2 regions of the Azospira sp. genome follow, and region 1 is predicted to be linked to the other one. Evidence: predicted binding sites of a transcription regulator. Region 1 holds the regulator's gene; the other holds the start of a gene.
What was found. Region 1 encodes FNR, which switches genes on or off when oxygen is low (the NO sensors DNR and NnrR bind a similar motif). Its sites were predicted from a motif close to TTGANCTAGNTCAA; they were not measured.

Region 1 (15,886 bases):
CGTCTTGAGGACGAATCCGGCAACTGGCGTCTGTCCGCCGAGTGGGCAATGGAAAAGCAAGAGTCGCTGTCTATGAAAGTGACCGCACCGGTTTCTTCTTCTAATCGTTAATAACGGGAGGTAACACCATGGCTTGGAAGGAATTGTTTTCCACTGATATCGGTCTGCTGAGTCTCTTCACCATCGGCTTTGTGGTGGTGATGGGCGCCTACTTCGGCGTCTATTTCAGCAAGAAAATGAACGAGAAGCCCGGTCAGAAGTAATCCGGTCTCCGTCAAAGCAAAAGGCCTGGAATTTCCAGGCCTTTTTCATTTGCGGCAACTGATCCGGGATCAGCGATACACCAGCACCGGCACCTTGGAGTGGGTCAGGACCTTGTTGGTCTCGCTGCCCAGTAACAGGCCGGTGATGCCCTTGCGGCCATGGGAGGCCATGAAGATGAGGTCGCAGGCGGACTTTTCGGCCGTCTCGATGATGGCCTCATAGGGAATGTCGCTGGTGACGGCGACCGTGGTGCAGGGTACGGCATTGGCCTGGCAGAGTTGCTCCACCTGACCCAGGAATTCGTTGGCCTGGTTGTCGGCCAGTTCGGCAAATTTCTCCGGCGTGGTCGGATCGATCAGAGCACCTTCACCGTAGTAGGTGACGGGATACTCGGGCTTGGCGTAGAAGGCGGTAATGCGGGCGCCGCATTCCTTGGCGAAGGAGACCGCCTTCTTGGCCGTCTCGCGGGAGAGTTCGGAACCGTCGGTAGGGAGTAGGATGTGCTTGAACATGTGAGGGGCTCCTCTATGGGAAAAAATCTCTAGGCCCCATCCTAAGTCAGTTTTGACGGAAGTCAAAACCCTAGCCACTCTTGGGGCGAGAATGGCATAAACGCAAGGAGTGTATCGATGTCGCTGCAGGGCAAGATTCAGGTCAGCATGCATGGTGCGGCCGGTGAGGTCACCGGGTCGTGCACCCTGGTGGAAATGGAAGGGCTGCGCTTCCTGGTGGATTGCGGCATGTTCCAGGGGGGCGGCGATGCCTACGGCAAGAACCAGCGCGCGCTGGCTTTTGACGTGCGCCATCTGGACTTCGTCCTGCTGACCCACGCCCATATCGACCATTCCGGACTGCTGCCGCGCCTGGCCATGCTGGGCTATCGCGGCCCCATCTACGCCACCGCCGCCACGACCGACCTGCTGCAGGTGCTGCTGCTCGATTCGGCCCATATCCAGGAGAAGGAGTCGGAGTGGCAGTTGCGTCGCAGCCACCGCTCCGGCCGCGGCGGGCGCGGTCTGCAGCCGCCGCTCTATACGGTGACCCAGGCCCAGGAGTGCCTGAAGCTGCTGCGTGCCGTCGATTACGACACCCCCCTGCATCCGGCATCCGGTGTCAGCGTGCGTTTCCGGGATGCGGGTCACATTTTGGGGTCGGCCATTCTGGAGGTGCAGATCGACACGGCCGACGGTCCGCGCAAGCTGGTGTTCTCGGGCGACCTGGGGCAGCCGGGGCGCCCCGTGCTGCGGGACCCCGAGTTCATCGCCGAGGCCGACCTGCTCTGCATCGAATCGACCTACGGCAACCGGGTGCACCGGCCCCTGGAGGATACCGAGGCGGAGTTGATCCGGGCCTTTGAGCACACGTTCGGCGAGAAGCGCGGCAACATCATCATCCCCGCCTTCGCCGTGGGGCGGACCCAGGAAATCCTCTATGTCCTTGGCGGTCTGGTGCGGCAGGGGCGGCTGCCCCACCTGAAGATTTACGTGGATTCCCCCATGGCCGATGCGGCCACCCGCATCACCCTCAAGTACCGCCATCTGTGGGACGACGAAACCCGGGACCTGATGGCCTGGCAGGAAGCCAATCCCCAGGCGGTGCGGGTGCATTTCACCGCCGACGTGGAAGAGTCCATGGCCCTCAACGACATCCGGGAAGGCGCCGTGATCATCTCCGCCAGCGGCATGTGCGATGCGGGACGCATCAAGCACCACCTGGCCTACAACCTGCCCCGTCCCGAGAGCACGGTGCTGATTACCGGCTTCCAGGCGGCTGGCACCCTGGGGCGTCGATTGGTGGATGGGGCCCGGACCGTGCGCCTGTTCGGCCAGATCGTGCCGGTGCGGGCGGACGTGCATACCATCGGCGGCCTCTCCGCCCATGCGGACCAGCAGGCGCTGCTGGACTGGGTCGGACACTTTTCCCGGGCGCCGGGCCAGGTGCGGGTCGTCCATGGCGAGCCGGAGGCTGCCGAGGCCCTGCGCGATGCCATCGAACAGCGCTACGGCTGGGCCAATGTGGCCGTAGCCCGTTGCAACGACCCTGTCATAGTTTGATATAAAATTCCTCTTCCAGCGTCAGTCCTAAAAAGGCAGAAAACCATGGCGGCCAACCCCAATTCAGCTTCCTCCTCCAAGCACCACAAGAGCATCAACCTCTCGGGAGCCAGTCCCCTGGAAGACATGGGGGAGAAACTGGAGAAGCAGGTCGATCCTTTTGGCATCACCACCTCCATGCTCAATGCCCAGGCCGCCTGGCTGATGCATCCCCAGGAGCTGAGCCGCGTCATGACGGGTCTTTCCGGCGACCTGCTGGCCCTCCAGGCCCACGTCATGCGCCGGGCCCTGGGCCTGCCTTCCGAGGATGTGGTGCGCCCCCACGAGGATGACAGCCGTTTTTCAGATCCGGTATGGGAGCAGTCCCCGACCTGGGACATCATGAAGGAGTGGTATCTGGCCATGACCCACCGGCTGGAGGACATGTACTTCGAGACCCCCGGACTGTCGGACAAGGAGCGCCGCCGCGCCGCCTTCTGGCTGCGCAAGTGGCTCAATGCCGTGGCGCCCACCAATTTCTTCTGGACCAACCCGGTGGCCCTGCGCAAGTTCGTCGAGAGCAAGGGAGAGTCCCTGGCCCGGGGCATGGAGAACTATCTCAAGGACAGCCAGTCCGGCACCGTGCGCATGGTGGACGAGGATGCCTTCAAGGTCGGCGTCGATCTGGCGACCACGCCCGGCCAGGTGGTGTTCCGCAACCGCCTGGTGGAACTGATCCAGTACACCCCGACCACGGCCCAGGTCTACAAACAGCCCATCGTCATCGTCACGCCCTGGATCAACAAGTTCTACATTCTGGACCTGACCGCCAAGAAGAGCCTGGTGCGCTATCTGGTGGAGAAGGGCTTCACGGTTTTCATCACCAGCTGGAAAAATCCGACCGAGGACATGTCCCAGGTCACCTACGAAGACTATGTGACTGAGGGCGTGCATGAGGTCATGGAAGCCGCCCGCACCATCTGCAAGGTGCCTCAGGTCAATGCGGTGGGCTACTGCATCGGCGGCACCACCCTGACGGCTTACATGGCCTGGGCCAACCGCAAGTTCGGCAGTGCCGACAAGGTGCCGGTGTCCTCCTGGACCCTGTTCACCACCCTGACGGATTTCTCCCGTCCCGGCGACATCGAGGTCTTCGTGGATCCGGCCAGCGTCAAGTGGATCGAGGATTCCATGGCCAAGAAGGGCTACCTCGACGGCAAGGAAATGATGTCCTCCTTCCGCATGCTGCGTTCCAACAGCCTGATCTGGCACTACTACGTGCACAGCTACCTCTACGGCGAGCCCCTGGCGCCTTTCGACGTGCTGTTCTGGAACGTGGACAGCACCCGCATGCCTTACGCCATGCATTCCTACTACCTGCGGGAGATGTACCTCAACAATAATCTGGTGAAGAAGGATGCCCTTACCATCGGCGGTGAGGCCATCGACCTGGAACGCATCACCCAGCCTCTCTATGCAGTGACGGCGGAGGACGACCATATCGCCCCCTGGCGCCAGTGCTATCGCATCCGCAAGTACGTCAGTGCGCCGACCCGGTTCGTGCTGTCCACTTCCGGCCACATCCTCGGTATCGTCAATCCGCCGGTGAATCCGCCCAAGCGCAGCTACTGGGTGGGCGAGCCGGAGCGGGGCGAGAATATCGAGCGTTGGGAAGCGGCGGCCGAGAAGCGTCCTGGCAGCTGGTGGGAGGACTGGGTGCAGTGGCTGGTGCCCAAGAGTGGCGCCCTGGTGGCCCCGCCCAAGCCCCACAAGGATTTTCCGGCCCTGGCGCCGGCGCCGGGCACCTACGTGCTGGAACCCTGAGGCAGGCATGGGAAGGGGAAAGCCCGGCGGGGGAGCTACGACAAAAGGCTTAATCCAGATCAAGCCAAGCATCCCGGATTGTGATATCGTGGGCGGCTTTGTTTTTAGGCCCCAGACTCGATGAGCTCCACCGCTTTCCCCCCTCTCAAAATCAAAGGTAAGACCCTGGTGCCCATCGTCCAGGGGGGAATGGGGGTCGGTATTTCCGCCCACCGCCTGGCTGGTACCGTCGCCTCCCTCAACGGGGTGGGGACCATCGCCAGCGTCGATCTGCGCCGCCACCACCCGGACCTGATGGCCGAGACCGGCCGTTCCCGCAACCGGGAAGCCATCGAAAAGGCCAACCTGATCGCCCTCGACCGGGAAATCAAGATGGCCCAGGACATCGCCCAGGGCCGCGGCGTCATCGCCGTGAACGTCATGCGGGCGGTGACCCAGTACCAGGATTACGTGCGTCAGTCCTGTCAGTCCGGCGCCGAGGCCATCGTCATGGGTGCCGGCCTGCCCCTGGATCTGCCCGAATTGACCGAGGGCTACCCGGACGTGGCCCTGGTGCCCATTCTTTCCGACGTGCGCGGCATCGTGCTGCTGCTGAAGAAATGGATGCGCAAGAACCGCCTCCCCGACGCCATCGTCATCGAACATCCCCGCTACGCCGGCGGCCACCTGGGTGCCGCCAAGAAGGAGGATGTGAACGATCCCCGCTTCAACTTCGAGGTGGTCATCCCCGGCGTGCTGGAAGCCTTCGAGGAAATGGGCATTGCTTCCGAGAAGATTCCCCTGATTCCGGCTGGCGGCATCAACAGCCACGAACGGGTGCGGGAGCTGATCGACATGGGCGCTGCCGCCGTGCAGCTGGGCAGTGCCTTCGCCGTGGCCGAAGAGGGCGACGCCGACATCGAATTCAAGAAGGTCCTGGCCGGCGCCAAGGACAAGGACGTGGTGGACTTCATGAGCTGTGCCGGCCTGCCGGCCCGGGCAGTGAAGACCCCCTGGCTGGAAAAGTACCTGAACCGGGAAGAAAAGCTCATGGCTGCCGCCGCCGGCAAGGAGCACAAATGCACCCTGGCCTGGGACTGCCTGCTGCAGTGCGGCCTGCGGGACAGCAACCCCAAGCATGGCCAGTTCTGCATCGACAACCAGTTGGCTGCCGCCGTCACCGGCGACGTGCAGAAGGGCCTTTTCTTCCGCGGCGCCTCCAGCCTGCCGTTTGGTTCCGCCATTCGCCCCGTGCGAGAATTGATGCATTATCTGCTGACTGGCGAAAAACCCGTCTTCACATGACCTCCACGGCGCTGCAGGTTTCCGACACCTACCCGGCATCCCATTCCGGCATTCGTGCCGCGGAAGGAACTGCCGGGGCGTCCCTGGACCTGCTGCGCATCGTGCGCATCAACGAACAGATCAAGGCGGTGGTGGCCGTCGCCTTCAAGATCAACATCATGGCCCTGAACGCCATCTTCCTGGCCAAGCGGGCCGGCAGTGCCGCCCTCGGCTTCGGCGTTCTCTCCAACGAATTGCGAGTCTTCTCCCGGGACCTGCGGACCCAGATGGAGTCCCTGCGCCAGCTGATCCACGCCTCCGTGGTGGAAGTGTCCCGCCTGCTGCAGCATTCCCGCTATTCCCGCCTGCTGGCGGCCGGTGTCCAGCTTTCCGGCGGCAACGCCCGCCTGGAAGAGGTGCTGCGGCGGCGCGACCGGGAGGCCCAGGTGCGGCGCGAGACCCTTTCCCGCCTGCGGCGCGAGCTGAAGCTGGCCCTGGAAGATGCTTTCCAGCTGGTGGAGCTGGGCGGCGTGCTGGCCAAGTCGGCCAAGATCGAAGCCGCCTACGGGCAAAGCTTTGCCGGGGCCCTGGCCCAGGTTTCCGGCGAGTTCGACGGCATTGTCGAAGAGATCCGCGGTTCCCTGGAGACCCTGAAAAAATCCAGCTTCTTCGGGGGGAGATAATGAAAAAGACCCAGACCATCTTTCAGGACGGCACCCACAAGTGGGTGGCCATCGTGCGCGATCCGGAACGTCCCGACTCCCTCATCGACACCAATGAGTACCTGGTGGCCAACGGCGTCCAGGGGCTGATCCTGGACCCGGGCGGCGCCGAGATTTTCCCGGCGGTGTTCTCCGCCCTGGCGGCCGAGTTCGATCCGTCCGCAGTGGTCGGCCTGTTCGCTTCCCACCAGGACCCGGACATCATCTCCTCCCTGGCCATGTGGCTGGAATTCAATCCCAAGATGCACTGCTACACCAGCTGGCTCTGGGAGAGCTTCATTCCCCATTTCGGCGGCACCAGCGACACCTTCGTGCCCATTCCCGACGAGGGTATGGAGATCGGCCTCAACGGCCTCACCCTGACGGCGGTGCCGGCCCACTACCTGCATTCCTCCGGCAATTTCCACCTCTACGACCGCCAGGCCCGCATGTACTTCTCCGGCGACGTCGGCGCCGCCCTGCTGCCGCCCGAGGAGGCTGGCCTCTTCGTCGAGGATTTTGACCGCCACATCAAGCACGCCGAAGGCTTCCACCGTCGCTGGATGGGTTCCAACGAAGCCAAGCGCCGCTGGTGCGAGCGGGTGGCCCAGATGGAAATCGACATGCTCTGCCCCCAGCACGGCGCTATCTACCAGGGGGCCGACGTGCAGCGCTTCATCAACTGGTTCGACGAGCTGCAGGTCGGCATCCTGCGCGGCTGAGCGGCCTCTCCCGCCCTCCTGTTTCGCCCGGCGCCGGACACCTGTCCGGCGCTTTTGATTCCAGTCAAGGAGTCCTCCTGCCGGGCTGGGCAGAATCTGCCTGAACCCCAGAGAGGAAGCAGGCATGACCCCCATCCGAGACTACATGAGTGGCGACCACCGCCGCTGCGACGACCTGTTCGCGGCCGTGGAGCAGTCCCTCGCCCAACCCGACCCGGCCTTGCCGGCCCAGCTCTTCGCCGATTTCTGCCAAGCCACCCTGGCCCATTTCCAGGCGGAAGAGGAAACCCTCTTTCCCGCCTTCGAGCAGGCCACCGGCATCCGCATGGGGCCCACCCAGATGATGCGGCTGGAACATGTGCAGATGCGCAGTCTCATGGACGAGGCGCGCCAGGCCCTGGCCGCCGGCGACCAGGACGACTACCTGGGGGCGGCCGAGACCCTGCTGATCCTCATGCAGCAGCACAACCTGAAGGAAGAAAACGTCTTGTATCCCATGTGCGACGAACATCTGGCCGGGCATGCCGGTGAGCTGCTGCCCCTGCTGCAGAAGACCACCGGGAGTGCCCAGTCATGAGTGCCCGCGACGAAGCCACCCTGGTGGTGGATGCCCGCATGATGGAGCCGCCCGAACCCTTCGTGCGCACCATGGAGGGCCTGGATGAGCTGAAGGACGGGGAAAAGATGCTGCTCCTGCTCTACCGGGAGCCCCATCCCCTGTACCGCACCCTGGTGAACAACGGCTATACCTACCGTTCCCAGACCGCAGAAGACGGCACGGTGGAGATTCTCATCTGGAAGGTGGCGGCCTGAGGTCCCTGGCGCCGGCCCGTCGCCGCTGATCGTCACGCCGCCGCCCAGGACGCTTCCCATGCAAGCCATGCTGTCCTTCGACCAGGCCCCGCCCCTGGCGGCGCCCCTGCGCTTCTTCCTCAGCGCCCCCCTGTTCGCGGCGGCCGCCGGCCTGCTCCTGCTGCTCCTCGGGCCGGAGCTGCTGGCCTCCCGCTGGACCGCCGGCGCCCTGGCCTTCACCCACCTGCTGACGGCCGGCTTCATGCTGCAGACCATGGTCGGTGCCCTGCTGCAGATCCTGCCGGTGGCCACCGGCGCCGGCGTGGCCCGGCCCCTGGGCGTGGCCCGGGCGGTGCACGGCCTGCTTACCCTGGGGCTGCTGTTCCTGGTGGGGGCCTTCCTCACCTACCGCAGCGAACTGTTCCAGGGCGCCCTGTTGTGTCTCGGTGGCGGCATTCTTATCTTCCTCGTTGCCGTCGGCCGGGCCCTGGTTCAGATTCCCATGGGCAGCACCATCCAGTGGGCCCTCAAGCTGGCCGTGGCCGGCCTCGGCGTGACGGTGCTGCTGGGCCTGTCCATGCTGGTCAACCTGGCCTGGGGGCTGTCCTGGCCCCTGCTGGAAATCACCGGCATCCACCTGGCCTGGGGCCTGGTGGGCTGGGGCGTGCTGCTGCTGTCCGGCGTCGCCTACGTGGTGGTGCCCATGTTCCTCCTGACGCCGGCTTTTCCCGGCTGGCTGACCCGGCTCCTGGCGCCCCTGCTGTTCCTGCTGCTGGCCCTGTGGAGCGGCGCCGAGGCGGCCGGCTGGGGCGGCGCCCCCCTCCTGGCGGCCCTGGTGGCGGCCGGTTGCGGCACCTTTGCCCTGGCGACCCTGTGGTTGCTGGTGCGCAGCAAGCGGGCCAGGCTCGATGCCACCCAGCGCTACTGGCGGCTGGGGCTGGCCTGCGCCGTCGGCGGGGCGGCCCTGTGGGCGGTGGGGCAGCTGTGGCCGGCCCTGGGCCTGTGGCCCGGGCTGCCCCTGCTGCTGGGCATGCTCCTGCTGGTGGGCGGGTTCATGTCGGTGATCACCGGCATGCTGTACAAGATCGTGCCCTTCCTCATCTGGCTGCATCTGCAGAACGCGGGCCAGGGCCGGGTGCTGGCGCCGAACATGAAGCGCATCCTGGCCGAGAGCGCCATGGCGCGGCAGATGGCGGCCCATGCCGCTTCCCTGGCCCTGCTGCTGGCCGCCGTGGTCCGCCCCGCCTGGTTCGCCTGGCCGGCCGGACTGGCCCTGCTGCTGTCCAACCTGTGGTTGCTGGTGAACCTCTGGCGCTGCCTGCAGGTCTATCGGCGGCACCTGCGGCATATCGGCGAGCAACTCGCCACGGCTGCCTGATTTTTCGGAGATTCCATGTTCAAGGCCTTTTTCAGCGCCCCCCACCGGGTCATGTTCGCCCTCGGCGCCCTGCAGAGCCTGCTGGCGGTGCTGTTCTGGGCGGCGGACCTGGGCGGCCGCTATGCCGGACTCTATGGGGCTCCGGCCTGGGCCCTGCCCGGCATCTGGCTGCATGGGGCCCTGATGCTGTTCGGCCTGTTCCCCCCCTTCATCTTCGGCTTTCTCATGACGGCCCTGCCCAAGTGGGTGAGCGCCCCGGCCCTGACGCGGGGCCAGTACCTGCCGGCCTTCGCTCTGCTGGCAGGCGGCTGGCTGCTCTTCTGGGGCGGCCTGCTGGCGGCGCCCCTGGCCGTGTCCGGCCTGGTGGTGGCGTCCCTCGGCTGGCTGTGGGGCTTGGTCGCCCTGGCCCGGGCCGTGACCTGGCCCCAGCCCCGGGGCTTCGCACCGGACCGTTCCCACGCCTACGCGCTGCTGGCCGCCCTGGGGCTGGGCCTGGTCGCCCTCTGGGCCTATGCCTGGGGCCTGGCAGCCATGGCCGGCGACGGGGTGCGGGCCGGCATCGAGCTGGGGCTGTGGGGCTGCCTGCTGCCGGTGTTCTTCATCGTCAGCCATCGCATGCTGCCCTTCTTCACTGCAGCGGTGCTGAAGAACTACACCATCTACCGACCCATGCCCCTGCTGTGGCTGGTGCTGGCCTGTTTCCTTGGCCACGCCCTGCTGGCCCTGGTCGGCTGGCACGGAGCCCTGTGGCTGCCGGACGCCGTTGCCGCCGCCGTGGTCATCCATTTCTCCTGGAAGTGGCAGCTTCGGCGCAGCCTGGCGGTGCCCATGCTGGCCATGATCCACGGCGCCACCGTCTGGCTGGGCCTGGGGCTGGTGCTCTATGCCTGCCAGGGGCTGGCCCTGGCGCTGGGCGGCAGCTTCGGCGGCCTGGCGCCCCTGCACGCCATCAGCATCGGCTATTTTGTTTCCATGCTGCTGGGCATGGTCACCCGGGTCACCCTGGGGCATTCGGGCCGGCCCATCAACGCCGGGGATCAGACCACCTGGCCCCTGTTCTGGCTGTTCCAGAGCGTGCCCCTGCTGCGCATCGCCGGCGAGTTCCTGCCCCTGTCCGGCCCCTTCAACCTGCAGTGGCTGGCCAGCCTGGCCTGGCTGCTGGTGTTCGCCCTGTGGGTGCGGCGCCACGGCGCCATGTACCTGCGGCCCCGGCCCGACGGCCAGCCCGGCTGACGGATCGCGGAGCCATCCCATGTACCTGGCCCTCAAGCATCTGCACATCACCTGCGTCGTCCTCTCCGGCCTCGGATTCCTCCTGCGCGGATTCTGGATGCTGCAGGAGTCGCCTCGACTGCAGGGGCGCCTGCCGCGGGTGGCGCCCCATGTGGTGGATACCCTGCTGCTCGGCAGCGCCCTGGCCCTGGCCTTTCTCTCCGGCCAGTATCCCTTCGTCCAGGGCTGGCTGACGGCCAAGGTGCTGGCCCTGCTGGCCTACATCGGCTGTGGCAGCGTGGCCCTCAAGCGGGGGCGCAGCAAGGCGGTGCGGGGCATCTTTTTCGTCATGGCCCTGTCGTGTTTCGCCTATATCGTTTCCGTTGCCCTGACGCGTCATCCCGCCGGCTTCTTCGCCGGTCTGTGAAAGGAATTGCATGAGCCACAGCCTGTTGGGCGCCGCCGCCCCCAGTTTCGACGAACCCCTGGAAATGCTGGATGCCTGTCACGGTCGCATCCAGGCCCAGATCGAGACCCTGCGTCGCCTGGTGCAGCACCTGCCCCGGCACGGTGCCGACCAGGCTGCCCGGGAGGCGGCCCAGGGCGTGCTGCGCTATTTCTCCGTGGCCGCTCCCCATCACCATGCGGACGAGGAGGATGACCTCTTTCCCGCCCTGCGGGCGAGCCAGGCGGTGGCCCGGGAAGCGGCGGTGGCGGCTCAGGTGGAGGCCCTCATCGAGCGCATCCTGGCCGATCACCGGCGCATGGACCGGGCCCGGGACGAGGTGCTGGCCCGCCTGCAGGCCATCGTCGCGGCCCAGCCGGGGGAATGCAGCGAGGCCCTGCCGGCGGCCATGGTGGAAGGGCTGGCCGAGCTTTATCTGGGACACATCGATCTGGAAACCCGGGAGCTGCTGCCCCTGGGGCGGCGCCTGCTGTCCCCCGAGCAGGCGGCCGCCGTCGGCCGCAGCATGGCGGCACGGCGGGGGGCGGTGTTTCCGGAAGGGGAACAGTAGGACTGCCGGCACTCCTGGACTAAGCCCGGGCAATAATCCGGGCAATAAAAAAAGCGGCTCCGCGGAGCCGCTTTTTTGTTTGACGCTTGCCCGGGATCAGGCCGACTGGTGGGTCATCAGCTTTTTCAGGCCCGGGATGTCCAGGATGCGGATGTGCTTTTGCTGCACGGCGATCAGACCTTCTTCCTGGAAGCGGGAGAAGGCGCGGGAAACGGTTTCCAGCTTGAGGCCCAGGTAGCTGCCGATTTCTTCCCGGGTCATGCGCAGGTAGAACTCGGCGTGGGAATAGCCGCGGGCGGTGAAGCGCTGGGAGAGATTGAGGAGGAAGGCGGCCAGCCGTTCTTCCGCCCGCATGGTGCCGAGCAGCATCATGACCCCGTGGTCGCGCACGATCTCCCGGCTCATCACCTTGTGGAAGTGGTGCTGCAGGGCCACGATCTCCCGGGACAGGCCTTCCAGGCGGGGGAAGGGGATGATGCAGACTTCGCTGTCTTCCAGGGCCACCGCGTTACAGGAATGGTGTTCGGTGCTGATGCCGTCCAGGCCCAGCAGCTCGCCGGCCATCTGGAAGCCGGTGACCTGGTCGCGGCCGTCTTCCAGCAGCACGTCGGTCTTGAAGAAACCGGCGCGGATGGCGTAGATGGATTCGAAGGCCTCCCCGGCCCGGTACAGGTGGTCGCCGCGCTTGATCTTGCGGCGGGTGCTGACCAGTTCGTCCAGCTTGGACATCTCGGTCTCGTTGAGACCGTAGGGAAGACACAGTTCTTGCAGGTTACAGTTCGAGCAGGCGGTCTTGATGACCGACAGGGTAATTTCTTGGGCGCTGGTCTTCTTCAACGGCATGCTGTTCCTCGCTGGGCCAAGGGCGTTCGGATGGTGGTAACCTGCGCCGGAAGGCCCTTTGGAAGCCTTTGATCCAGGTCAACGTGCCCCAGTTCCTGCACCACGATAATAAGCCGCACCTAATGTGTGGTTCTGCAACGACTGTTTTTCAATGACATTTACCGCCAACAACCTGGTTTTCGATCCCCAGATCATCCGCCGCTTCGACGTCAATGGACCGCGCTACACGTCCTATCCGACGGCTGACCGTTTTGTCGAAGCCTTCGATGCCGAGGCCCTGAAGCTGTGGTTGGGCAAACGCAACATCGGCGGTATCAGCCGACCGCTGTCATTATACTTCCACATCCCCTTCTGTAACACCATCTGCTACTACTGCGCCTGTAACAAGATCATCACCAAGGATCACGGCCGCAGCGCCAAGTACATCAAGTACCTGGGCAAGGAGATGGCCCTGCAGGCCGAGTACCTGCTGGACGGGGATCGGGAAGTCTCCCAGCTGCACTGGGGCGGCGGCACGCCCACCTTCCTCTCCCATGAGGAAATGCACCAGCTGATGGACCTCACCCACCGCCATTTCAAGCTGGTGGATGGGGCCGAGATTTCCATCGAAGTGGATCCGCGCAAGGTGGACCGGCCCACCGTGGCCCTGCTCGGCGAGCTGGGCTTCAACCGCATGAGCCTGGGCGTCCAGGATTTCGACGAGCGGGTGCAGCAGGCCATCAATCGCATCCAGACCGAGGAAGAAACCTTCACGGTGATGGACCAGGCGCGCAAGAGCGGCTTCAAGTCCATCAGCGTGGACCTCATCTACGGCCTGCCCCACCAGACGGTGATGGGCTTCAACCGCACCCTGGAGCGGGTCCTGGCCATGGACCCGGAGCGTCTCTCCATCTACAACTATGCCCACCTGCCGGGCCTCTTCAAGCCCCAGCGGCGCATCAACGAGAGCGACCTGCCCAACGCCGACACGCGCCTGCAGCTGCTCTCCCTGGCCATCAAGAAGCTGACCGATGCCGGCTACGTCTTCATCGGCATGGACCACTTCGCCAAGCCGGACGACGAGCTGGCCGTGGCCCAGCGCCAGGGCCGGCTGCACCGCAATTTCCAGGGCTACTCCACCCATGCGGACTGCGACATGCTGTCCTTCGGCATTTCCTCCATCGCCAAGGTGGGGCCCACCTACAGCCAGAACTACCGCACCCTGGACGAGTACTACGACCGCCTGGACGCCGGCGTGCTGCCGGTGCTGCGGGGCATCGAGCTGACCGCCGACGACCTGCTGCGCCGTTCCATCATCCAGGCCCTGATGTGCCATTTCGAAATCTCCACCGAGTCCATCGAAATCGCCCACCTGATCGACTTCAAGAAGTACTTCGCCGCCGAACTGGAGGACCTGAAGGAACTGGAGCGGGGCGGGCTGGTGAAGGTGGACGACAAATGGATCACCGTGCTGCCCCCGGGACGTCTCCTGGTGCGGGCCATCTCCATGGTGTTCGACAAATATCTGCGCGCCGATCGGCAGCGCACCCGTTACAGCAAGGTCATCTGACCGGGCTACGGGATACCGCGTTTAACTTGAGGCAAGCCTCAGGGGGGAAAAGCCGGGCGCTGGGGGAAACCCCAGTGCCCGGTATAATTTTGGCCATGGCCTTTTTCACTTTCCGCACGGCGCTCCCACGTGGCTGACTCCTTCCTGCCCACCCTGCTTTCCGTCCTCCTCGTCGGCTTTCTCGGCGGCACCCACTGCATCGGCATGTGCGGCGGCATCGTCGGCGCCCTCTCTCTGGGGCAGGCCGGAGGCAGCCGCTGGTCCCTGCATCTGGCCTACAACCTGGGGCGTATCGCCAGCTATGGCCTGGCCGGCCTCCTGGCGGGGGCCGTCGGCGCGGCCGGCGCCCACCTGGGAGAGCAATGGTCCCTGCGCCTGGTGCTCTACGTGCTGGCCAACCTGATGCTGGTGGCCCTGGGCCTTTATCTGCTTGGCGCCACCCAGGCCCTGGCGTGGACCGAGCGGGCAGGCCAGGGCCTGTGGCGCCGTCTGCAGCCCTTTTCCAAACGTTTTCTGCCCGCCCGCAGCCCGGCCCAGGCCTTTCCCCTGGGCTTGCTGTGGGGCTGGCTGCCCTGCGGTCTGGTATACAGTGTGCTGACCACCGCCCTGGTGAGCGGCAGCGCCGCCCGGGGCGGCGCGGTGATGCTGGCCTTCGGCCTGGGCACCCTGCCCAACCTGCTGCTGGCCGGCCTCCTGGCGGCGCGGCTGAAGGATTTCGTGCGGCGCCCCTGGGTGCGCGGCATCGCCGGGCTGAGCGTGCTCGGCTTCGGCCTGTGGGGCCTGCTGGGTGCCTGGCGCCTGGCCCATAACATCTAGAAATGCTGAGGAGCAGACGATGCTGAATTTCCTGCTGGCGGTCGATGGTTCCGCTTGTTCCCTGCGGGCCGTGGATCACCTGATTTCCCGCCTCTCCTGGTACCGGGAAGTGCCGACGGTGCACCTGCTCTACGTGCATCCGCCCATTCCCGACGGCCGGGTGCAGCGCCACCTGGGCCACGAAACCCTGGAGCGCTACTACCGGGAGGACAGCGTGGAACGCCTGGAGGCGGCCGAGGCCAAGCTCAAGGCCGCCGGGGTGGCCTACCAGCGGCACATCCACGTGGGCCAGCCGGGGGCCGTCATCGCCCATCAGGCCGCTGAACTGGGGGCCGACCTGGTGCTGCTCGGCAGCCACGGCTGGAGCGCCATCGCCGGGGCCGTCATGGGCTCGGTGGCCACCCGGGTGGTGCATGAAACCACGGTGCCCGTCCTGCTGGTGAAATAGGCGGCAGGCCGTCTGCCAGCGCAGCCGGCCTGATCCCCGGCATGAGCGGGCGGGGAGGAGGGCTGCGTCCATCCCCGCGCAACGAAGAAACCCCTGGCCGTGCCGGCGGTCTGTAACCATGGGGTTTGAGCCCCTCTGTTACTGGCGGCTAAGGGCGCCTGCGCCCATAATTAGCCATTGCTAATGTTTCTTGCCGAGTTGCCCGTGTCCCAGTCCCCTGCCGCTCCTTCTTCCTCCCGCCTCGACCTGCCCATTGCCGGCATGACCTGCGCCGCCTGTTCGGCCCGCATCGAGAAAGTGCTGAACCGCCTGCCCGGCGTGGAAGCCAGCGTCAATCTGGCGGCGGAGCGGGCCAGCGTCGCCTTGAACAGCGAGGAAACCACGCCCCAGCGGGTGGTGGAGGCCATCGAGAAGGCCGGTTTTTCCGTGCCGCCGGCCACGGTGGAACTGGAACTTACCGGCATGACCTGCGCCGCCTGCGCGGCCCGCATCGAGAAGGTGCTGAACCGTCTGCCCGGCGTCGAAGGTGCGGTGAACCTGGCCGCCGAGCGGGCCCGTATCCGCTACGTGCCGGGTCTGGTGGATACGGCCCGGCTGATCAGTGCCGTGGAAAAAGCCGGCTTCGGCGCCCGGGTGGCCAGCGACACCACCCGGGAAGAGGAAAAGGCCCGCAAGGCCGCCCTCTACGCCGCCGAGAAGCGCCGCTTCTTCATCGCCGCCCTGCTCACCCTGCCCCTGGTGGCCCAGATGGTCACCATGTTCGGCCCGGCGCCGGAACATGGCCACAGCGATCTGCTGCCTCGCTGGCTGCAACTGCTGCTGGCCACCCCGGTGCAGTTCTGGATCGGCTGGCGCTTCTACGACGGCGCCTACAAGGCCCTGCGCGGCGGTGGCGCCAACATGGACGTGCTGGTGGCCCTGGGCACCACCATGGCCTACGTCTTTTCCCTGGTGGTGACCCTCTTCGGGCTGGAGCACCAGCACGTCTATTTCGAAGCCTCCGCCGCCGTCATCACCCTGGTGCT
Region 2 (15,886 bases), 230 kb from region 1:
GGCGTGCCGGTCAGCCAGGGCGCCAGGCCGGGATCGGCGGCGATCATTTCGCCGGCGACGAAGCCGAGCAGGGCGGCGCCCAGGGTCACCACCACCGGCCAGCGCTCCATCAGCTTGAGGATCAGCTGGCTGGACCAGACGATCAGGGGAATGCTCACGGCCAGGCCGAAGAGCAGCAGGAACAGGCTGCCGTGGGAGGCGCCGGCAACGCCGATGACGTTGTCCAGGCTCATGACGAAGTCGGCGACGATGATGGTCTTCACCGCGCCCCACAGGTGGTCGGCGGCGTTGATGTCGTGGCCGTCGTCGTCCTCCGGCAGCAGCAGCTTGATGCCGATCCACAGCAGCAGCAGACCGCCCACCAGCTTGAGCCAGGGCAGGTTCATCACCAGGGCGGCGAAGGTGGTCAGCACCACACGCAGGCTGACGGCGCCGGCGACGCCCCAGAAGATGCCTTTCTTGCGCTGCTCGGGGGAAAGGTTGCGACAGGCCAGGGCGATGACCACGGCGTTGTCGCCGGAGAGCACCACGTCGATGGCGATGATCTGGGCCACCGCCAGCCAGAAAACGGGAGAAGTGAGGTCGAGTTCCATGGGGCCGGATTGTACCGTGGCCGGGCCCTGGCCCGGCATTTCCCGGACAGGCGGGGTCTGCGATGACAGAGCATGGGGCCGCTCAGGCAGGAAGGACGGGCATTTCCGGCATGGCATCGCCAGCAGCGGCGCCCCGCCTGCCTCCCAGGGCATGCCCCAAAAGAAAAAGGCGGGCCAGAAGGCCCGCCTTGGCATTGCGCCGGGAACGCTGCTTACTTCAGCAGGCCCTTGAGCAGACGGCCCATTTCGGAGGGGTTGCGGGTCACGGTGAAGCCGCACTCTTCCATGATGGCGAGCTTGGCATCAGCGGTGTCGGCACCACCGGAAATCAGGGCGCCAGCATGGCCCATGCGCTTGCCCGCGGGGGCAGTCACACCGGCGATGAAGCCGACGATGGGCTTCTTCATGTTGGCCTTGCACCACATGGCGGCTTCGGCTTCATCGGGACCGCCGATTTCGCCGATCATGATGACGGCGTCGGTATCCGGATCGTCATTGAACATCTTCATGACGTCGATGTGCTTCAGACCGTTGATGGGGTCGCCACCGATACCCACGGCGGAAGACTGGCCCAGACCGATTTCGGTCAGCTGGGCAACGGCTTCGTAGGTCAGGGTGCCGGAGCGGGAAACCACGCCGATGCGACCCTTCTTGTGGATGTGACCGGGCATGATGCCGATCTTGATTTCATCGGGGGTGATCAGGCCGGGGCAGTTGGGGCCCAGCAGCAGGGTCTTCTTGCCGCCCTTGGCTTCCTTTTCCTTCATCTTGTTGCGCACTTCCAGCATGTCCCGCACGGGGATGCCTTCGGTGATGCAGATGGCCAGGTCCAGGTCGGCTTCAACGGCTTCCCAGATGGCGGCAGCAGCGCCGGCGGGCGGCACGTAGATGACGGAAACGGTGGCGCCGGTGTCCTTGGCAGCTTCCTTGACGGTGGCGTAGATGGGGATGTCGAAGATCTTCTCGCCAGCCTTCTTGGGGTTCACGCCGGCAACGAAGCAGTTCTTGCCGTTGGCGTATTCCTGGCACTTTTCCGTATGGAACTGGCCGGTCTTGCCGGTGATGCCCTGGGTGATGACCTTGGTGTCTTTGTTGATCAGGATGGACATTCAATAACTCCTTACTTGACCGCGTCGACGATCTTCTGGGCCGCTTCGGCCATGGTATCGGCGGAAATGATCGGCAGACCGGAATCCTTCAGGATCTGCTTGCCCAGGTCCTCGTTGGTGCCCTTCATGCGGACCACCAGCGGCACGGACAGGTTCACTTCCTTGGCCGCGGTCACCACGCCGGTGGCGATGGTGTCACACTTCATGATGCCGCCGAAGATGTTGACCAGGATGCCCTTGACCTTGGGGTTCTTGAGCATGATCTTGAAGGCTTCGGTGACCTTCTCGGTGGTGGCACCGCCGCCCACGTCCAGGAAGTTGGCCGGCTCGGCGCCGAACAGCTTGATGGTGTCCATGGTGGCCATGGCCAGACCAGCACCGTTCACCAGACAGCCGATGTTGCCGTCCAGGGAGATGTAGGCCAGGTCGAACTTGGAGGCTTCGATTTCGTCGGCGTCTTCTTCATCCAGATCGCGGTATTCAACGATTTCGGGATGACGGAAGAGGGCGTTGGAGTCGAAATTGAACTTGGCGTCCAGAGCCTTGATGTTGCCGTTGCCTTCCAGGATCAGCGGGTTGATTTCCGCCAGGGAAGCATCGGTTTCCATGTAGCACTGGTACAGCTTCTTGATCTCGGCCTGGGCCTTGGCCACGGAGTCGGCGGGAACGCCGATGCCCTGGGCCAGGTTCAGGGTTTGCTGGTCGGTGATGCCGACCAGGGGATCAACGAATTCCTTGAGGATCTTCTCGGGGGTGGCGTGGGCCACTTCCTCGATGTCCATACCGCCTTCGGAGGAGGCCATGACGGCGACCTTCTGGGTAGCGCGGTCGGTCAGGACAGCCAGGTAGTATTCCTTCTTGATGTCGGCGCCTTCTTCAATCAGCAGGCGGCGGACCTTCTGGCCTTCCGGGCCGGTCTGGTGGGTCACCAGTTGCATGCCCAGAATCTGGGTGGCGTATTGGCGCACTTCATCCAGGGACTTGGCAACCTTCACGCCACCGCCCTTGCCGCGGCCACCAGCGTGAATCTGGGCCTTCACGACCCACACCTTGCCGCCCAGTTCCTCGGCGACCTTGACAGCTTCGTCGACGGAGAAGGCAGGCTTGCCGCGCGGCGTCGTCACGCCGAACTTTCTCAGGATCTCCTTACCCTGATATTCATGAATTTTCATGCGCTTTCCTTGCTTGGTTGAAGTTGCGAGCAAAAGGCAGGAGTGTCTCCCCTACCCCATTTTCTGGTCACGGTACCAGCGCGGGTAATAGCGCTGGACCGCTTCCGAAGTGGATTCGAGGGCATGGCAGCGGTCAAGCTGATAAGGCTTGTGACCATGGTCCTCGTTGTCTTTCATTTCACTGGCAAAGGTCTGGATCGCCGCCGTCGGCAGCACCATGACCAGCTCGGTCAGATGGGAGCAGCCTTTGACATCGCCAAAACGCTCCTTGACCGCCCTGCGGAAGCCGTGAAACAGATTCAAGCCTACCAACCTGTTGTAATCCGCGTTGATACGGTCGCATTGTCCCACATAGGGCATGCCGTCCGTCCGGGTCTCCGCCGCGAGAATGTTGAATTCCCGATCGATGGTGACCCGTACCCACATATCGTGCACCGGTTCTCCTGCTGGCCGCAGCCCGGAGGAAAGGGGGTAATCATGATCCTTGACGTCGGTCAGACGCGCCTCCACGTCCCACAGACCATCCTCGCGCTTGAAGCCATACAACTGGATGCTGCGGACGTGCAGGCGCTGGCGGGCAACAGGGGCAGGGGAAAGTGGCATGGGGAGGCCGGATTCTTTATGCAACGGATTACAGCAGCGGAGCGCTATCTTATTGTTAGTCCGCCAATATTAACACAAGAAAAAAGGCGCCCCGCTGTTTTGCATTCATAATTATGGATACAAATCCCGGGCCCGCAGCGCCTCCATTTGATCCAGATTAAGCGCCTCCCGCCGCGCCGCCCCCAGAATCCCGGACAGCATTATTACAACGACAAAAAGTCGGGGAGAAAACCATGCACCGGGAGTCCGCCGCCGCCCTGGAAGGGGAACGCATCGCCCGCGCCAGCCGGGACGAAATCGCCGCCCTGCAGCTCAAGCGCCTGCAACAGACCCTGCGCCACGCCTACGAGAAGGTGCCCCATACCCGGGCCAAGTTCGACGCCCACGGCGTCCATCCGGACGACCTGAAGACCCTGGCGGACCTGGCCAGGTTCCCCTTCACCGGCAAACAGGACCTGCGGGACAACTACCCCTACGGCCTCTTCGCCGTGCCCATGCGCGACATCGTGCGGGTGCACGCCTCCAGCGGCACCACCGGCAAGCCCACCGTGGTCGGCTACACCGCCGGCGACATCGACCGCTGGGCCGACATCATGGCCCGGGCCCTGCGCGCCGCCGGCGCCGGACCGGAGGACATCGTCCATGTGGCCCACGGCTACGGCCTGTTCACCGGCGGCCTCGGCGTCCATTACGGCGTCGAGCGCCTGGGCGCCACGGCGGTGCCCGTTTCCGGCGGCCAGACCGAGCGCCAGGTGCAGCTCATCGCCGACTTCAAGCCCACGGTGCTGGTGGTGACGCCCTCCTACGCCCTCAACCTGGCCGACGAATGCGAGCACCAGGGCTTCGACCTGGCCGGCTCCAGCCTGCGCATCGGACTCTTCGGCGCCGAGCCCTGGGGCGAAAGCATGCGGGCGGAGATCGAGCGCCGCTTCGGCATCGCCGCCATGGACCTCTACGGCCTGTCGGAAGTGATGGGCCCCGGCGTCGCCAGCGAATGCATCGAATCCCGGGACGGCCCCACCATCTGGGAAGACCACTTCTACCCGGAGATCATCGACCCCAACACCGGCGAAGTCCTGCCCGACGGCGCCCACGGCGAACTGGTGTTCACCTCCCTGACCAAGGAGGGCATGCCGGTGGTGCGCTACCGCACCCGGGACCTGACCACCCTGCTGCCGCCCACGGCCCGCAGCTTCCGCCGCATCGGCAAGATCACCGGCCGTTCCGACGACATGCTGATCATCCGCGGCGTCAACGTCTTCCCCAGCCAGATCGAGGAATTCGTGCTCAAGCAGGCCGAGCTGTCGCCCCATTACCAGCTGGAGGTGTGGCGTGAAGGCCATTTGGACAAGCTGGACATCCGGGTGGAACTGAAACCCGAGTTCGCCAATGCGGGCACCCACGTCTCCGAGCAGGCGGCGCGGGAGCTGCAGCATCACATCAAGTCCTACATCGGCATTTCCACCCGGGTGCGGGTGGAGGCGGTGGGCAGCATCGAACGGGCCGTCGGCGGCAAGGCCCGGCGGGTGGTGGACAAGCGCCCGCAATAGCGGCATCGCCTGGAATGCAGGCAGGACGCCGCTGCCAGCCGTGCCTTGCCTGACAACGAGACGGGACGCGCCTTTTCAGGCAGGACCGGCGAAGCGCCCTATTCCCGGGTTGCCGCCAGCACCCGCCACAGCAGGCCGCCCAGCAGCACCGCCGCCAGCACCAGGCTGGCGGTGGATGCGGCCCAGTAGCCGGCCACGCCCATGGCCGGGCTGCCGTAGGCCAGCCACCAGCCGCCCCCCAGGCCGACACCCCAGAAGCAGAGGGTATGGATCAGCATGGGCAGGAAGGTGATCTTGCAGCCCCGCAGGGAAAAGCCCGCCACCGTCTGGATCGCGTCGAACAGCTGGTAGGCCGCCAGATAACCCACCAGGCCGACGGCCACCGCGGCCACCCGGCCATCCCCCGTGGCGGCCCCCACCAGGGGGCCGGCGCCCCACCACAGCAAGCCCCCGAACAACAGCGACAGACCGGTGGCCAGGACCATGCCGGCGCCGACCGCCCGCTCCATGCCGGCCTGATCCCGGGCCCCGGCCGCCCGCCCGACCCGGGCCAGGGTGGCGATGGCCACCGCCAGGGGCAGCATGTAGAGCAGGGCCGCCAGGTTGGCGACGATGCGGTGCCCCGCCACCACGGTGGCACCTTCCCGGGCGATGAAGAGGGCGATCAGGGTGAAGGCGCTGATTTCCACCAGGTTGGAAAAGCCCATGGGCAGGCCCAGGCGCAGCAGCTCCCGCAAGCGCGCCCACTGGGGCCGGTGCCAGCGCCCCAGCAGGGCCAGGGGCGCCAGGGCGGCCGAGCGCCGCAGATAAGCGAAACCGCAGAAAAAACCGACCCCGACGATGATCAGGGTGGACCAGCCGGTGCCCTCCACCCCCAGGGGCGGGCCACCCCAGCGCCCCTGGATCAGGCACCAGGAGAGGGGCAGGTGCAGGGCGGTGGTCGCCAGGCTGATCAGCATGAAGGGCCGGGAATGGCCGAGGGCATTGGCGAAGGCGAACAGGGTGCGGTACAGCAGCACCAGGGGCAGGCCCCAGGCCAGCAGGTCGAGGTAGGCCCGGGTCTTGGCCTCCACCGCCGGCTCCATGGTGGCCATGGCCAGCAGCGGGTCGGGGAAGCGCATCAGCAGGCAGGCCGGCACGGCCAGCACCAGGGCCACCCAGAAGGCCTGCTGCAGGGCGGCGGCGATTTCCCCGTGGCGCCCGGCGCCGTGCAGGTGGGCCACCACCGGCGCCACCGCCTGCAGCACGCCGGCGCAGGCCATGATGACGGCAATGTAGATGCCGCCGCCGATGGCCACCGCCGCCAGGTCGGCGGCACCGTAGTGGCCGAGCAGGGCCGTGTCGATCAGCATCAGGCCCATGGAGGCCAGCTGGGCCACCAGGATCGGCCAGGCGTGCCGGGCAATGTGGCGGATTTCCTCCCCCAGGCGGGGAGCGGCAGAAGCAGGAACGGAAGCGGTCATGGCGCCCGCAGTATATAAGGGAAGGCGGGCCGCCGACGGGGCGCCCCCTCCTCCTTCGTGGCAAATGCATTGAGCGGGGGGGAAAAATCCCGGAAAATGCGTGACTTGCCCCAGCCGTTAGGGAGGAGGGGGCCATGACAAGGACTATATAAAAATGACGGCAGCAAAGATCGGCCTCGACGCCATCGAAAATGCCAGCCGCGACGAAATCACCGCACTGCAGGTGGAACGTCTGCGCTGGACCCTGAAGCACGCCTACGACAACGTGCCCCACTACCGGGCCAAGTTCGACGCCCAGGGCGTGCATCCGGACGACTTCCACAGCCTGGACGACCTGCGCAAGTTCCCCTTCACCACCAAGCAGGACCTGCGGGACAACTACCCCTTCAAGATGTTCGCCACGCCCCGGGAAGAGGTGGTGCGGGTGCACGCCTCCAGCGGCACCACCGGCAAGCCCACCGTGGTCGGCTACACCCAGAAGGACATCGACACCTGGGCCCACCTCATGGCCCGCTCCATCTACGCCGCCGGCGGCCGCCGCGGCGACATCATCCACGTCGCCTACGGCTACGGCCTGTTCACCGGCGGCCTGGGCGCCCACTACGGGGCCGAGGCCCTGGGCTGCACGGTCATCCCCATGTCCGGCGGGCAGACGGAAAAGCAGGTGCAGCTGATCGCCGACTTCGCGCCGCGCATCATCATGTGCACGCCCTCCTACATGCTCAACATCGCCGACGAGTTCAAGCGCCAGGGCATGGATCCCCGGGGCACCTCCCTGCGCATCGGCATCCACGGCGCCGAGCCGTGGACCGACGGCATGCGCCAGGAAATCGAGAACCTGCTGGGCATCGACGCGGTGGACATCTACGGTCTTTCCGAAGTCATGGGCCCCGGCGTCGCCAACGAGTGCATCGAGTCCAAGGACGGCCCGGTGATCTGGGAAGACCACTTCTACCCGGAAATCATCGACCCCAACACCGGCGAAGTCCTGCCCGAGGGCCGCCAGGGCGAGCTGGTATTCACCTCCCTCTCCAAGGAGGCCCTGCCGGTGGTGCGCTACCGCACCCGGGACCTGACCCGCCTGCTGGCGCCCACCTCCCGCAGTTTCCGCCGCATCGGCAAGATCACCGGCCGCTCCGATGACATGCTGATTATTCGTGGCGTTAATGTGTTCCCCAGCCAGATCGAGGAATTGATCCTCAAACAGGCCAAGCTGTCCGGCCATTACCTGCTGGAAGTGGCGCGGGACGGCCATCTGGACAGCATCACCGTGAACGTGGAAATGAAGCCGGAGTTCGGCATCGCCACCGCCGCCGAGAAGGAATACGTGGCCCACGAGCTGCAGCACCACATCAAGTCCTACATCGGCATTTCCACCCAGGTGCGCATCGTCGAGGTCGGCGGCATCGAACGTTCCGTCGGCAAGGCCAAGCGGGTCATCGACAAACGCCCCCGCTGAGCCCCGCCCGGCGCCCCCCGGATCGCCCGCCAGGGCGCATCCGCAAGCCCTGGGCGGCAGATGGGCCTTGTCTCTGATATAAATCAGAAATAATTGACCGCTGCCGCCCCTATCCCCCATTATTCGAAGCTAAAAACGCCTTGAGGGAAGCTGCTCCATGAAAACCATTTTCCTTGTCGACGATTCGGCAACCATTCTGCTATCCATCTCCAACATCCTCGCCAAGGCAGGCTATGCTGTTGAAAAGGCTGGAAATGCGGAAGAGGGAATGAAGAAGTTCCAGGCCGGGGTGAAGGTGGACCTGCTCATCACCGACCTCAACATGCCCGGCATGAACGGCATCCAGTTCATCCGCGAAGTGCGCAAGCTGCCCAATTACAAGTTCATGCCCATCCTGTTCCTGACCACCGAGTCGCAGCAGGAAAAGCGGGCTGAAGCCAAGGCGGCAGGGGCCTCCGGCTGGATCGTCAAGCCGGCCACCGCCGACCAGCTCCTCAACACCATCAAACTGGTACTGCGCTAAGCCCATGGACTTCGGACTGTTGCTACGGCGGGCCTCCCTGGTATTCGCCATCGTCGCCATCGGAGCAGGCCTCATGGTCTACTTCCTGCACGACTGGTTCCATAGCGACTTCCTGAACTCCTTCGACGTTGCCCAGCCCCTGGGCGACGCCATCGGCACGGTGATCATCGTCGTCGTCGCCTACCTGGCCCAACGCCTGGTTTCCATCGTCTTCTACCGGGACATGATGTTCGGCCTGGCGCGCAACCAGGAGGTCTTCGCCAGCACCAACACCAACTACCAGGCCGTGGCCGAAGAGGTGGCGGAAGAACTGGCGGCCGTGCCGGCCTTCAACGAGGTGCTGCAGGGCCAGCTGCACAGCGTCATCCAGGCCACCGAAGAGGCGGCCTACCAGATCACGGAGCGGCTGCAGGCGGTGGACGGGGTGGTGACCCACCTCAACGAGTTCGTCAGCACCAGTTCCACCGAGTCGAGCCAGATGGTCAACGAGTCGGAAAGCCGCATCGCCGACAACCAGAAGCTCATCGTCGAGATGGGCCTCTACATCGAAAACCGCATCCAGGAAGCCCAGACCGACCAGCAACGGGTGGCCCAGGTGGTGGCCGAGGCCCGTTCCCTGGAATCCCTGACCAAGCTGATCAAGGGCATCGCCAGCCAGACCAACCTGCTGGCCCTCAACGCCGCCATCGAGGCGGCCCGGGCCGGCGAGGCGGGCCGCGGTTTTGCCGTGGTGGCCGACGAGGTGCGCAAGCTCTCCAGCGAAACCGAGGCGGCGGTAACCCAGATCAACCAGGGCATCGTCGGCGTCGCCAGCACCATCGAACAGCAATTCCAGGACAAGCTCTCCCACTCCAACCTGGACCGGGAGCGGGCCGCCCTGCAGCAGTTCGCCACCCAGCTCACCACCCTGGGCCATAGCTACGAGCAGGTCATGCAGCACCAGAGCACGGTGATCGCCACCGTCCAGAGCAGCAGCCAGGAACTGGCGGCCATGTTCATGGATGCGGTGGCCAGCGTGCAGTTCCAGGACGTCACCCGGCAGCAGATCGAAACCACCATCGAAGCCCTGTCCCGACTGCAGCAGCATGCCGCCACCCTGTCCGAACGCCTGCGCCAGGCAGAAAACCCCAATTTCCAGTACCAGCCTTTGTCCGAGCACCTGGACCAGCTGTACAGCCGCTATGTGATGAAACAGCAACGCACCACCCACAAGCAGGCCCTGCACCAGTCCGCCCCCGGCGGCGAGCCGGACCTGCCCCAGGTGGAGCTCTTCTAAGGGGGACTCGTGAGCACCGGCACCCATCGCGTCACCATCCTGGATGACCTGACCATCTACAACGCCCTGACCCAGAAGGCCGCCTTCATGGAAGCCCTGGGCCAGTGCCGCGACCTGGAAATCGACCTGTCCCACGTCGGCGAGGTCGATACCGCAGGCTTCCAGCTGCTCCTGCTGACCAAGCGGGAAGCCGCGCTGCAGAACAAGACCGCCCGCATCGTCGCCCACAGCCCCGCCGTGCGGGAATTGCTGGACTTCTTCAACATGGCCGCTTTCTTCGGCGACCCCCTGGTCATCCCGGCCCGGGAACAGGGCTGAGGAGGAATCATGGACGAACTGACCACCGTATTCGTCACCGAGAGCCGGGAACAGCTGGCCGCCATGGAGGAGGCCCTGCTGCAGCTGGAGGCCAATCCGGAAGACAGCGACCTGATCAACGCCGTGTTCCGCCCGGCCCACACCATCAAGGGCGGCGCCGGCGTCATCGAGTGCAACTTCATCGTCGCCTTCACCCACGTGGCGGAAAACGCCCTGGACAAGCTGCGCAACGGCGACATCAAGGTCAGCAGCGACCTGGTGGCCGTGCTCCTGGGCTGCTGCGACCACATCGGCAACCTGCTCTCCGTGCTGGAGGCCGGCGCCGCCGAACCCGACGAGGACCTGCGGGCCGAGGGCGATTCCCTGCTCTCCCGCCTGCAGCGCGACTGGCTCGACGCCAAGGAAGAGGCCCCGGCGGCCAGCGTGCAGCCCAACCGCCCCCCGGTGGAGAAGGTGGACGACGTCCAGGCTTCCGGCGGCGGCCTGGTGGAAACGGATTTCTGGCACATCTCCCTACGCTTCGGCGCCGGCGTCCTGCGCAACGGCATGGACCCCATTTCCTTCCTGCGCTACCTCTCCACCCTGGGCCAGATCGTGCACATCGAGACCATTCCCGATGCCATGCCCAGCGCCGAGGAGATGGACCCGGAAGCCTGCTACCTGGGCTTCGAGATCAAGTTCAAGAGCGACGCGGACAAGGCCGCCATCGAGGCCGTCTTCGACTTCGTGCGCGACGAATGCACCCTGCACATCCTGCCGCCCAATAGCAAGCTGGCGGACTACATCGCCCTGCTGCAGGCCCTGCCGGAAAACACCATGCGCCTGGGCGAGATCCTAGTGAAGATCGGCGCCCTGACCCAGGCCGAGCTGGACGACGGCCTCAAGCAGCAGCATGCGGTGCCGCCGGAGGAAGGCGGCGAGGAGGCCTCGCCGCCCCTACCCCTGGGTGAAATCCTCATCGAACAGAAGGTGGTGCAGCCCGAGCTGGTGGAAGCCGCCGTCATCAAGCAGAAACAGGTATCGGAGAAGAAGGCCGCCGAAGCGCGCCTGATCCGCATCCAGGCCGACAAGCTGGACCGCCTCATCGACCTGGTGGGGGAACTGGTGATCGCCGGGGCCAGCACCAACCTGCTGGCCAGCCGCGCCGGCCTGTCCGACCTCAACGAAGCTACCTCCCTGCTCAACCGGCTGGTGGAACAGATCCGCGATTCCGCCCTGCAGCTGCGCATGGTGCAGATCGGCGAAACCTTCAACCGCTTCCAGCGGGTGGTGCGGGACGTTTCCAAGGAGCTGGGCAAGGACATCGAGCTGACCATTGCCGGCGGCGAGACCGAACTGGACAAGTCCGTGGTCGAGAAAATCGGCGACCCCCTGATGCACCTGGTGCGCAACGCCATGGACCACGGCATCGAGTCCGCCGAGGTGCGCCAGGCCAAGGGCAAGTCGCCCCGGGGCCGGCTCTCCCTCAACGCCTACCACGACTCCGGCAGCATCGTCATCGACGTGGCCGACGACGGCGGCGGCCTCAACCGGGACAAGATACTCAAGAAGGCCGTGGAAAAGGGCCTGGTCCAGGCCGGCGTCCATCTTTCCGACCAGGAAATCGCCAACCTCATTTTCGAACCCGGCTTCTCCACGGTGGACAAGGTCTCCAACCTCTCCGGCCGCGGCGTCGGCATGGACGTGGTCAAGCGCAACATCCAGGGCCTGCGGGGCCGGGTCGAGGTGCATTCCGAGGAAGGCCATGGCACCCGCTTCTCCATCCGCCTGCCCCTGACCCTGGCCATCATCGACGGCTTCCTGGTGGGGGCCGACCGGGCCTCCTACGTCATTCCCCTGGACATGGTGGTGGAATGCCTGGAGCTTCAGGCCCACGCCACCAGCAGCGGCGAGCGCAACTATCTCAACCTGCGGGGCGAGGTGCTGCCCTTCATCCGTCTGCGGGACCTCTTCGAAATTCCCGGCGAGCCGCCCAAGCGGGAGAACGTGGTGGTGGTCAAGGCAGCCGGCCAGAAGGCGGGGATCGTGGTCGATACCCTGCTGGGCGAATTCCAGACCGTCATCAAGCCCCTCGGCCAACTGTTCCGCCACCTGCGCGGCATCGGCGGCTCCACCATCCTGGGCAGCGGCGACGTGGCCCTGATCCTGGACGTCCAGGCCCTGGCCCAGATCGCCATCGGCAGGGAAGAGCGCAGCCTGGCCGCCCCGTCGTCCGTCAATACACCCCGCATCAGCCAAGTTTAATAATTTCAGGAGAATCAGATGATCGCCAACTTGCGTATCGGCACCCGTCTCGGTATTGCCTTTGCCATCCTCGTCCTGCTCCTCACCGGGGTGGCCGTGCTCTCCGTCACCAAGGCCAACGCCATCAACGACGAGCTCAACGTCATCGTCAAGGACCGCTTCCCCAAGGTGGTCAAGGCCAACGTGATCATCGACATCCTCAATGCCAACGCCCGCGTGGTGCGCAACATGCTGCTGCTGACCAAGGCCGATGACATCAAGCGCGAGGCCGACCGCCTGCCCGACATGAGCAAGCGCATGAGCGAAGAGCTCGACGCCATCTCCAAGATGCCCATGAATGACGAGGAAAAGGCCGTCCTGGCAGAAATCAATGCCGCCCGCGGCCCCTACCGGGACCACCTGGTCAAGGTCATCAAGCTGGCCAATGACGGCGCCCGGGAAGAAGGCACCGCCCTCCTGCTGGGCGACATGCGCAAGTCCTTCAACGACTACATCAAGACCCTGGAAAAGCTGATCGAGCTGGAAACCAAGTCCATGGAGGCTACCGGCAAGTCCGCCGACGAACTGGTGGTGGCCACCCGCAACCAGATCATCACCGTGGGCATCATTGCCGGCCTGCTGGCCATCGTCCTCGGCGTCTTCATCACCCGCAGCATCACCACCCCGCTAAACCAGGCCGTGGGCGTCGCCAACAAGCTCTCCGAAGGCGACCTGACCGTGCGCATCGACGCCTCCAGCAAGGATGAAACCGGCCAGCTGCTCGCCGCCATGCAGGCCATGGTGGCCAAGCTGGCCCAGATCATCGGCGAAGTGCGGGGCGCTGCCGACAACCTCTCCTCCGCTTCCGAGCAGGTGTCCGCCACGGCCCAGTCCCTCTCCCAGTCTTCCAGCGAACAGGCTGCTTCCGTGGAAGAAATCACCTCCACCCTGGAAGAGTCCACCGCCTCCATCAACCAGAACACCGAGAACGCCAAGGTCACCGACAACATGGCCGCCAAGGCCGCCAATGAAGCCAACGAAGGCGGCACGGCGGTGAAGGACACGGTGGTGGCCATGAAGCAGATCGCCGGCAAGATCGGCATCATCGACGACATCGCCTACCAGACCAACCTGCTGGCCCTCAACGCTGCCATCGAGGCCGCCCGGGCCGGCGAGCACGGCAAGGGCTTCGCCGTGGTGGCCGCGGAAGTGCGCAAGCTGGCCGAACGCTCCCAGGTGGCGGCCCAGGAGATCGGCGAACTGGCCGACTCCTCCGTCAAGCTGGCGGAAAAGGCCGGCGGCCTGCTGGACAACATGGTGCCCACCATCCGCAAGACCTCCGACCTGGTGCAGGAAATCGCCTCCGCCTCCGCCGAGCAGTCCGGCGGCATCGCCCAGATCAACCAGGCCATGAACCAGCTGAACCAGGCCACCCAGCAGAACGCCTCCGCTTCCGAAGAGCTGGCGGCGACCGCCGAGGAAATGGGCGGCCAGGCCGAACAGCTGCAGGGCCTGATGCAGTTCTTCCGGGTCGAGGAAGGCCGCAGCGCAGTGGCCTACAGCGCCCGTCCGGCCCAGACCGCCCGCAGCGCGGTGAAGAGCCAGCCGGTCCGCCCCGTGGCCACGGCCGCCCCTGACGAACACGATTTCGAGCGCTTCTGAGGAGGCATAGCCATGGGCAACCTCGTTCCCCAGGCCGGATCGACCCCGGCCAAGACCGGCGATGAGTCCCGCCAGTACCTGACCTTCACCTTGGGCGGGGAAATCTTCGCCCTGGGCATCCTCAACATCAAGGAAATCATCGAGTACGGTAGCCTCACCGAGATTCCCATGATGCCGGGCTTCATCCGCGGGGTGATCAACCTGCGCGGCGCCGTGGTGCCGGTGATCGACCTGGTGGCCCGCTTCGGCGGCACCCCGGCGGCCATCGGCCGCCGCACCTGCATCGTCATCGTGGAGATGGTGCAGATGTCCGAAGGCAGCGAAACCCGCCAGGACATCGGCGTGGTGGTGGACTGCGTGAACGAGGTGCTGGAAATCCCGGCCACCGATATCGAACCGCCGCCCGCCTTCGGCGCCAAGATCCGGGCCGACTTCATCCTCGGCATGGGCAAGGTGGCCGGCAAGTTCGTCATCATCCTCAATGTGGACCGGGTCCTGTCCCTGGAGGAAATGACCTTCCTGGCGGACCTGGGCGGCAGCACTCCCGCAGCCGAACCCAGCGCAGCCTGATGGACGGCCCTTCGGGCATCTCCGATCAGGAGTTCGGCCGCTTCCGGGACCTGATCTACCAGATCGCCGGCATTCAGCTTTCCGACGCGAAAAAGGTGCTCCTGGTGGGGCGCCTTTCCCGCCGGCTCAAGCACTACGGCCTCAGCACCTTCGCCCAGTATTACCAGCTGGTCACTTCGCCCCAGGAAAGCAGGGAGTTGCAGACCATGGTGGACCTGCTGACCACCAACGAGACCTACTTCTTCCGCGAACCCAAGCACTTCGACTACCTGGCCCAGGAAATCCTGCCGCACAAGGCCAAGCCCGGCGTGCCCTTCAACATCTGGAGCGCCGCCTGCTCCAGCGGTGAAGAGCCCTACACCCTGGCCATGGTCCTGGCCGAGCACCTGGGCAACCGGCCCTGGCAGGTGGTCGGCTCGGACATCTCCACCGTGGTCCTGGCCAAGGCCCAGGCCGGCCATTACCCGCTGGAACGGACCGAGGGCATCCCACCCCAGTACCTGAAGAAATACTGCCTGAAGGGCGTCCGCTCCCAGGAGGGAACCCTGCTGGTGGCCAAGGAGCTGCGGGAGCGGGTGCGCTTCCTCCAGGTCAACCTGACCAAGCCAGCGCCGGACCTGGGGCCCTTCGACGTTATTTTCCTGCGTAACGTCATGATCTATTTCGACATGGAAACCAAGCGCAAGGTGGTGGAGAACCTCATCACCCGCCTCAAGCCGGGCGGCACCTTCATCGTCGGTCACTCGGAAAGCCTCAACGGCATCACCGACCGGCTGAAGTGTCTGCGGCCCACCATCTACGAAAAACCCTGATGCCTGCCGACTCCGTCCAGGAGGTGTTCCTCAATCCGGGGGATTTCCACTTCGCCGGCGGCCACACCCGCATCCGGACCCTGCTCGGTTCCTGCGTTTCCATTGCCCTGTGGCATCCGGAAAGGAAGCTCGGCGGCATGTGCCACTTCATCCTGCCGGAACGGGGCCAGCCCGCGGCCGGCCAGGAGCTGGATGGCCGCTACGCCACGGAGGCCATGGGCCTGTTCGACCGGGCCATCGGCCGGGCCGGCACCCGCCCCCAGGACTACCGGGCCAAGATATTCGGGGGAGGCAATATGTTCCCCGGCCGGGAAAACCATGCCGGCATACAAATAGGTCAGCGTAATATAGAGGTTGCGCACCGGCTTCTGGCGGAACGAAAAATCGCCGTCGTTGCCGAACACCTCGGAGGCGCCGGCCATCGCAAGCTGGTCTTCGACATCTGGAGTGGAGACGCCTGGCTGGTATTTCGCGAAGCCGGGACCAATAAGAACTAGGGAAGCCTATGAGCCTCATCAAAGTCATGATCGTGGACGATTCCGCCGTGGTGCGG

Region 2: a site for FNR is predicted at 3,625-3,638, ahead of paaK (phenylacetate--CoA ligase PaaK). Genes of this name have one in related genera too.

The regions. Positions count from the first base shown of each region.
Region 1 covers NZ_JAOTRW010000004.1:133,883-149,768, reverse strand. The annotation lists gene OEL49_RS06575 (FixH family protein) at 1-111, shown strand, start outside; gene OEL49_RS06570 (DUF3149 domain-containing protein) at 129-263, shown strand; gene OEL49_RS06565 (universal stress protein) at 333-776, opposite strand; gene OEL49_RS06560 (MBL fold metallo-hydrolase RNA specificity domain-containing protein) at 894-2,318, shown strand; gene OEL49_RS06555 (PHA/PHB synthase family protein) at 2,364-4,121, shown strand; gene OEL49_RS06550 (NAD(P)H-dependent flavin oxidoreductase) at 4,242-5,405, shown strand; gene OEL49_RS06545 (chemotaxis protein) at 5,402-6,067, shown strand; gene OEL49_RS06540 (MBL fold metallo-hydrolase) at 6,067-6,807, shown strand; gene OEL49_RS06535 (hemerythrin domain-containing protein) at 6,932-7,384, shown strand; gene OEL49_RS06530 (DUF2249 domain-containing protein) at 7,381-7,620, shown strand; gene OEL49_RS06525 (hypothetical protein) at 7,679-8,977, shown strand; gene OEL49_RS06520 (NnrS family protein) at 8,993-10,210, shown strand; gene OEL49_RS06515 (SirB2 family protein) at 10,230-10,616, shown strand; gene OEL49_RS06510 (hemerythrin domain-containing protein) at 10,627-11,205, shown strand; gene fnr (fumarate/nitrate reduction transcriptional regulator Fnr) at 11,302-12,048, opposite strand; gene hemN (oxygen-independent coproporphyrinogen III oxidase) at 12,200-13,597, shown strand; gene OEL49_RS06495 (sulfite exporter TauE/SafE family protein) at 13,727-14,413, shown strand; gene OEL49_RS06490 (universal stress protein) at 14,433-14,861, shown strand; gene OEL49_RS06485 (heavy metal translocating P-type ATPase) at 15,045-15,886, shown strand, end outside.
Region 2 covers NZ_JAOTRW010000004.1:359,967-375,852, forward strand. The annotation lists gene OEL49_RS07590 (TerC family protein) at 1-593, opposite strand, end outside; gene sucD (succinate--CoA ligase subunit alpha) at 806-1,702, opposite strand; gene sucC (ADP-forming succinate--CoA ligase subunit beta) at 1,714-2,874, opposite strand; gene OEL49_RS07605 (DUF2889 domain-containing protein) at 2,926-3,477, opposite strand; gene paaK (phenylacetate--CoA ligase PaaK) at 3,711-5,027, shown strand; gene OEL49_RS07615 (MATE family efflux transporter) at 5,126-6,490, opposite strand; gene paaK (phenylacetate--CoA ligase PaaK) at 6,645-7,949, shown strand; gene OEL49_RS07625 (response regulator) at 8,107-8,472, shown strand; gene OEL49_RS07630 (methyl-accepting chemotaxis protein) at 8,477-9,748, shown strand; gene OEL49_RS07635 (STAS domain-containing protein) at 9,758-10,066, shown strand; gene OEL49_RS07640 (chemotaxis protein CheA) at 10,076-12,310, shown strand; gene OEL49_RS07645 (methyl-accepting chemotaxis protein) at 12,329-13,951, shown strand; gene OEL49_RS07650 (chemotaxis protein CheW) at 13,964-14,521, shown strand; gene OEL49_RS07655 (CheR family methyltransferase) at 14,521-15,333, shown strand; gene OEL49_RS07660 (chemotaxis protein CheD) at 15,333-15,830, shown strand; gene OEL49_RS07665 (protein-glutamate methylesterase/protein-glutamine glutaminase) at 15,839-15,886, shown strand, end outside.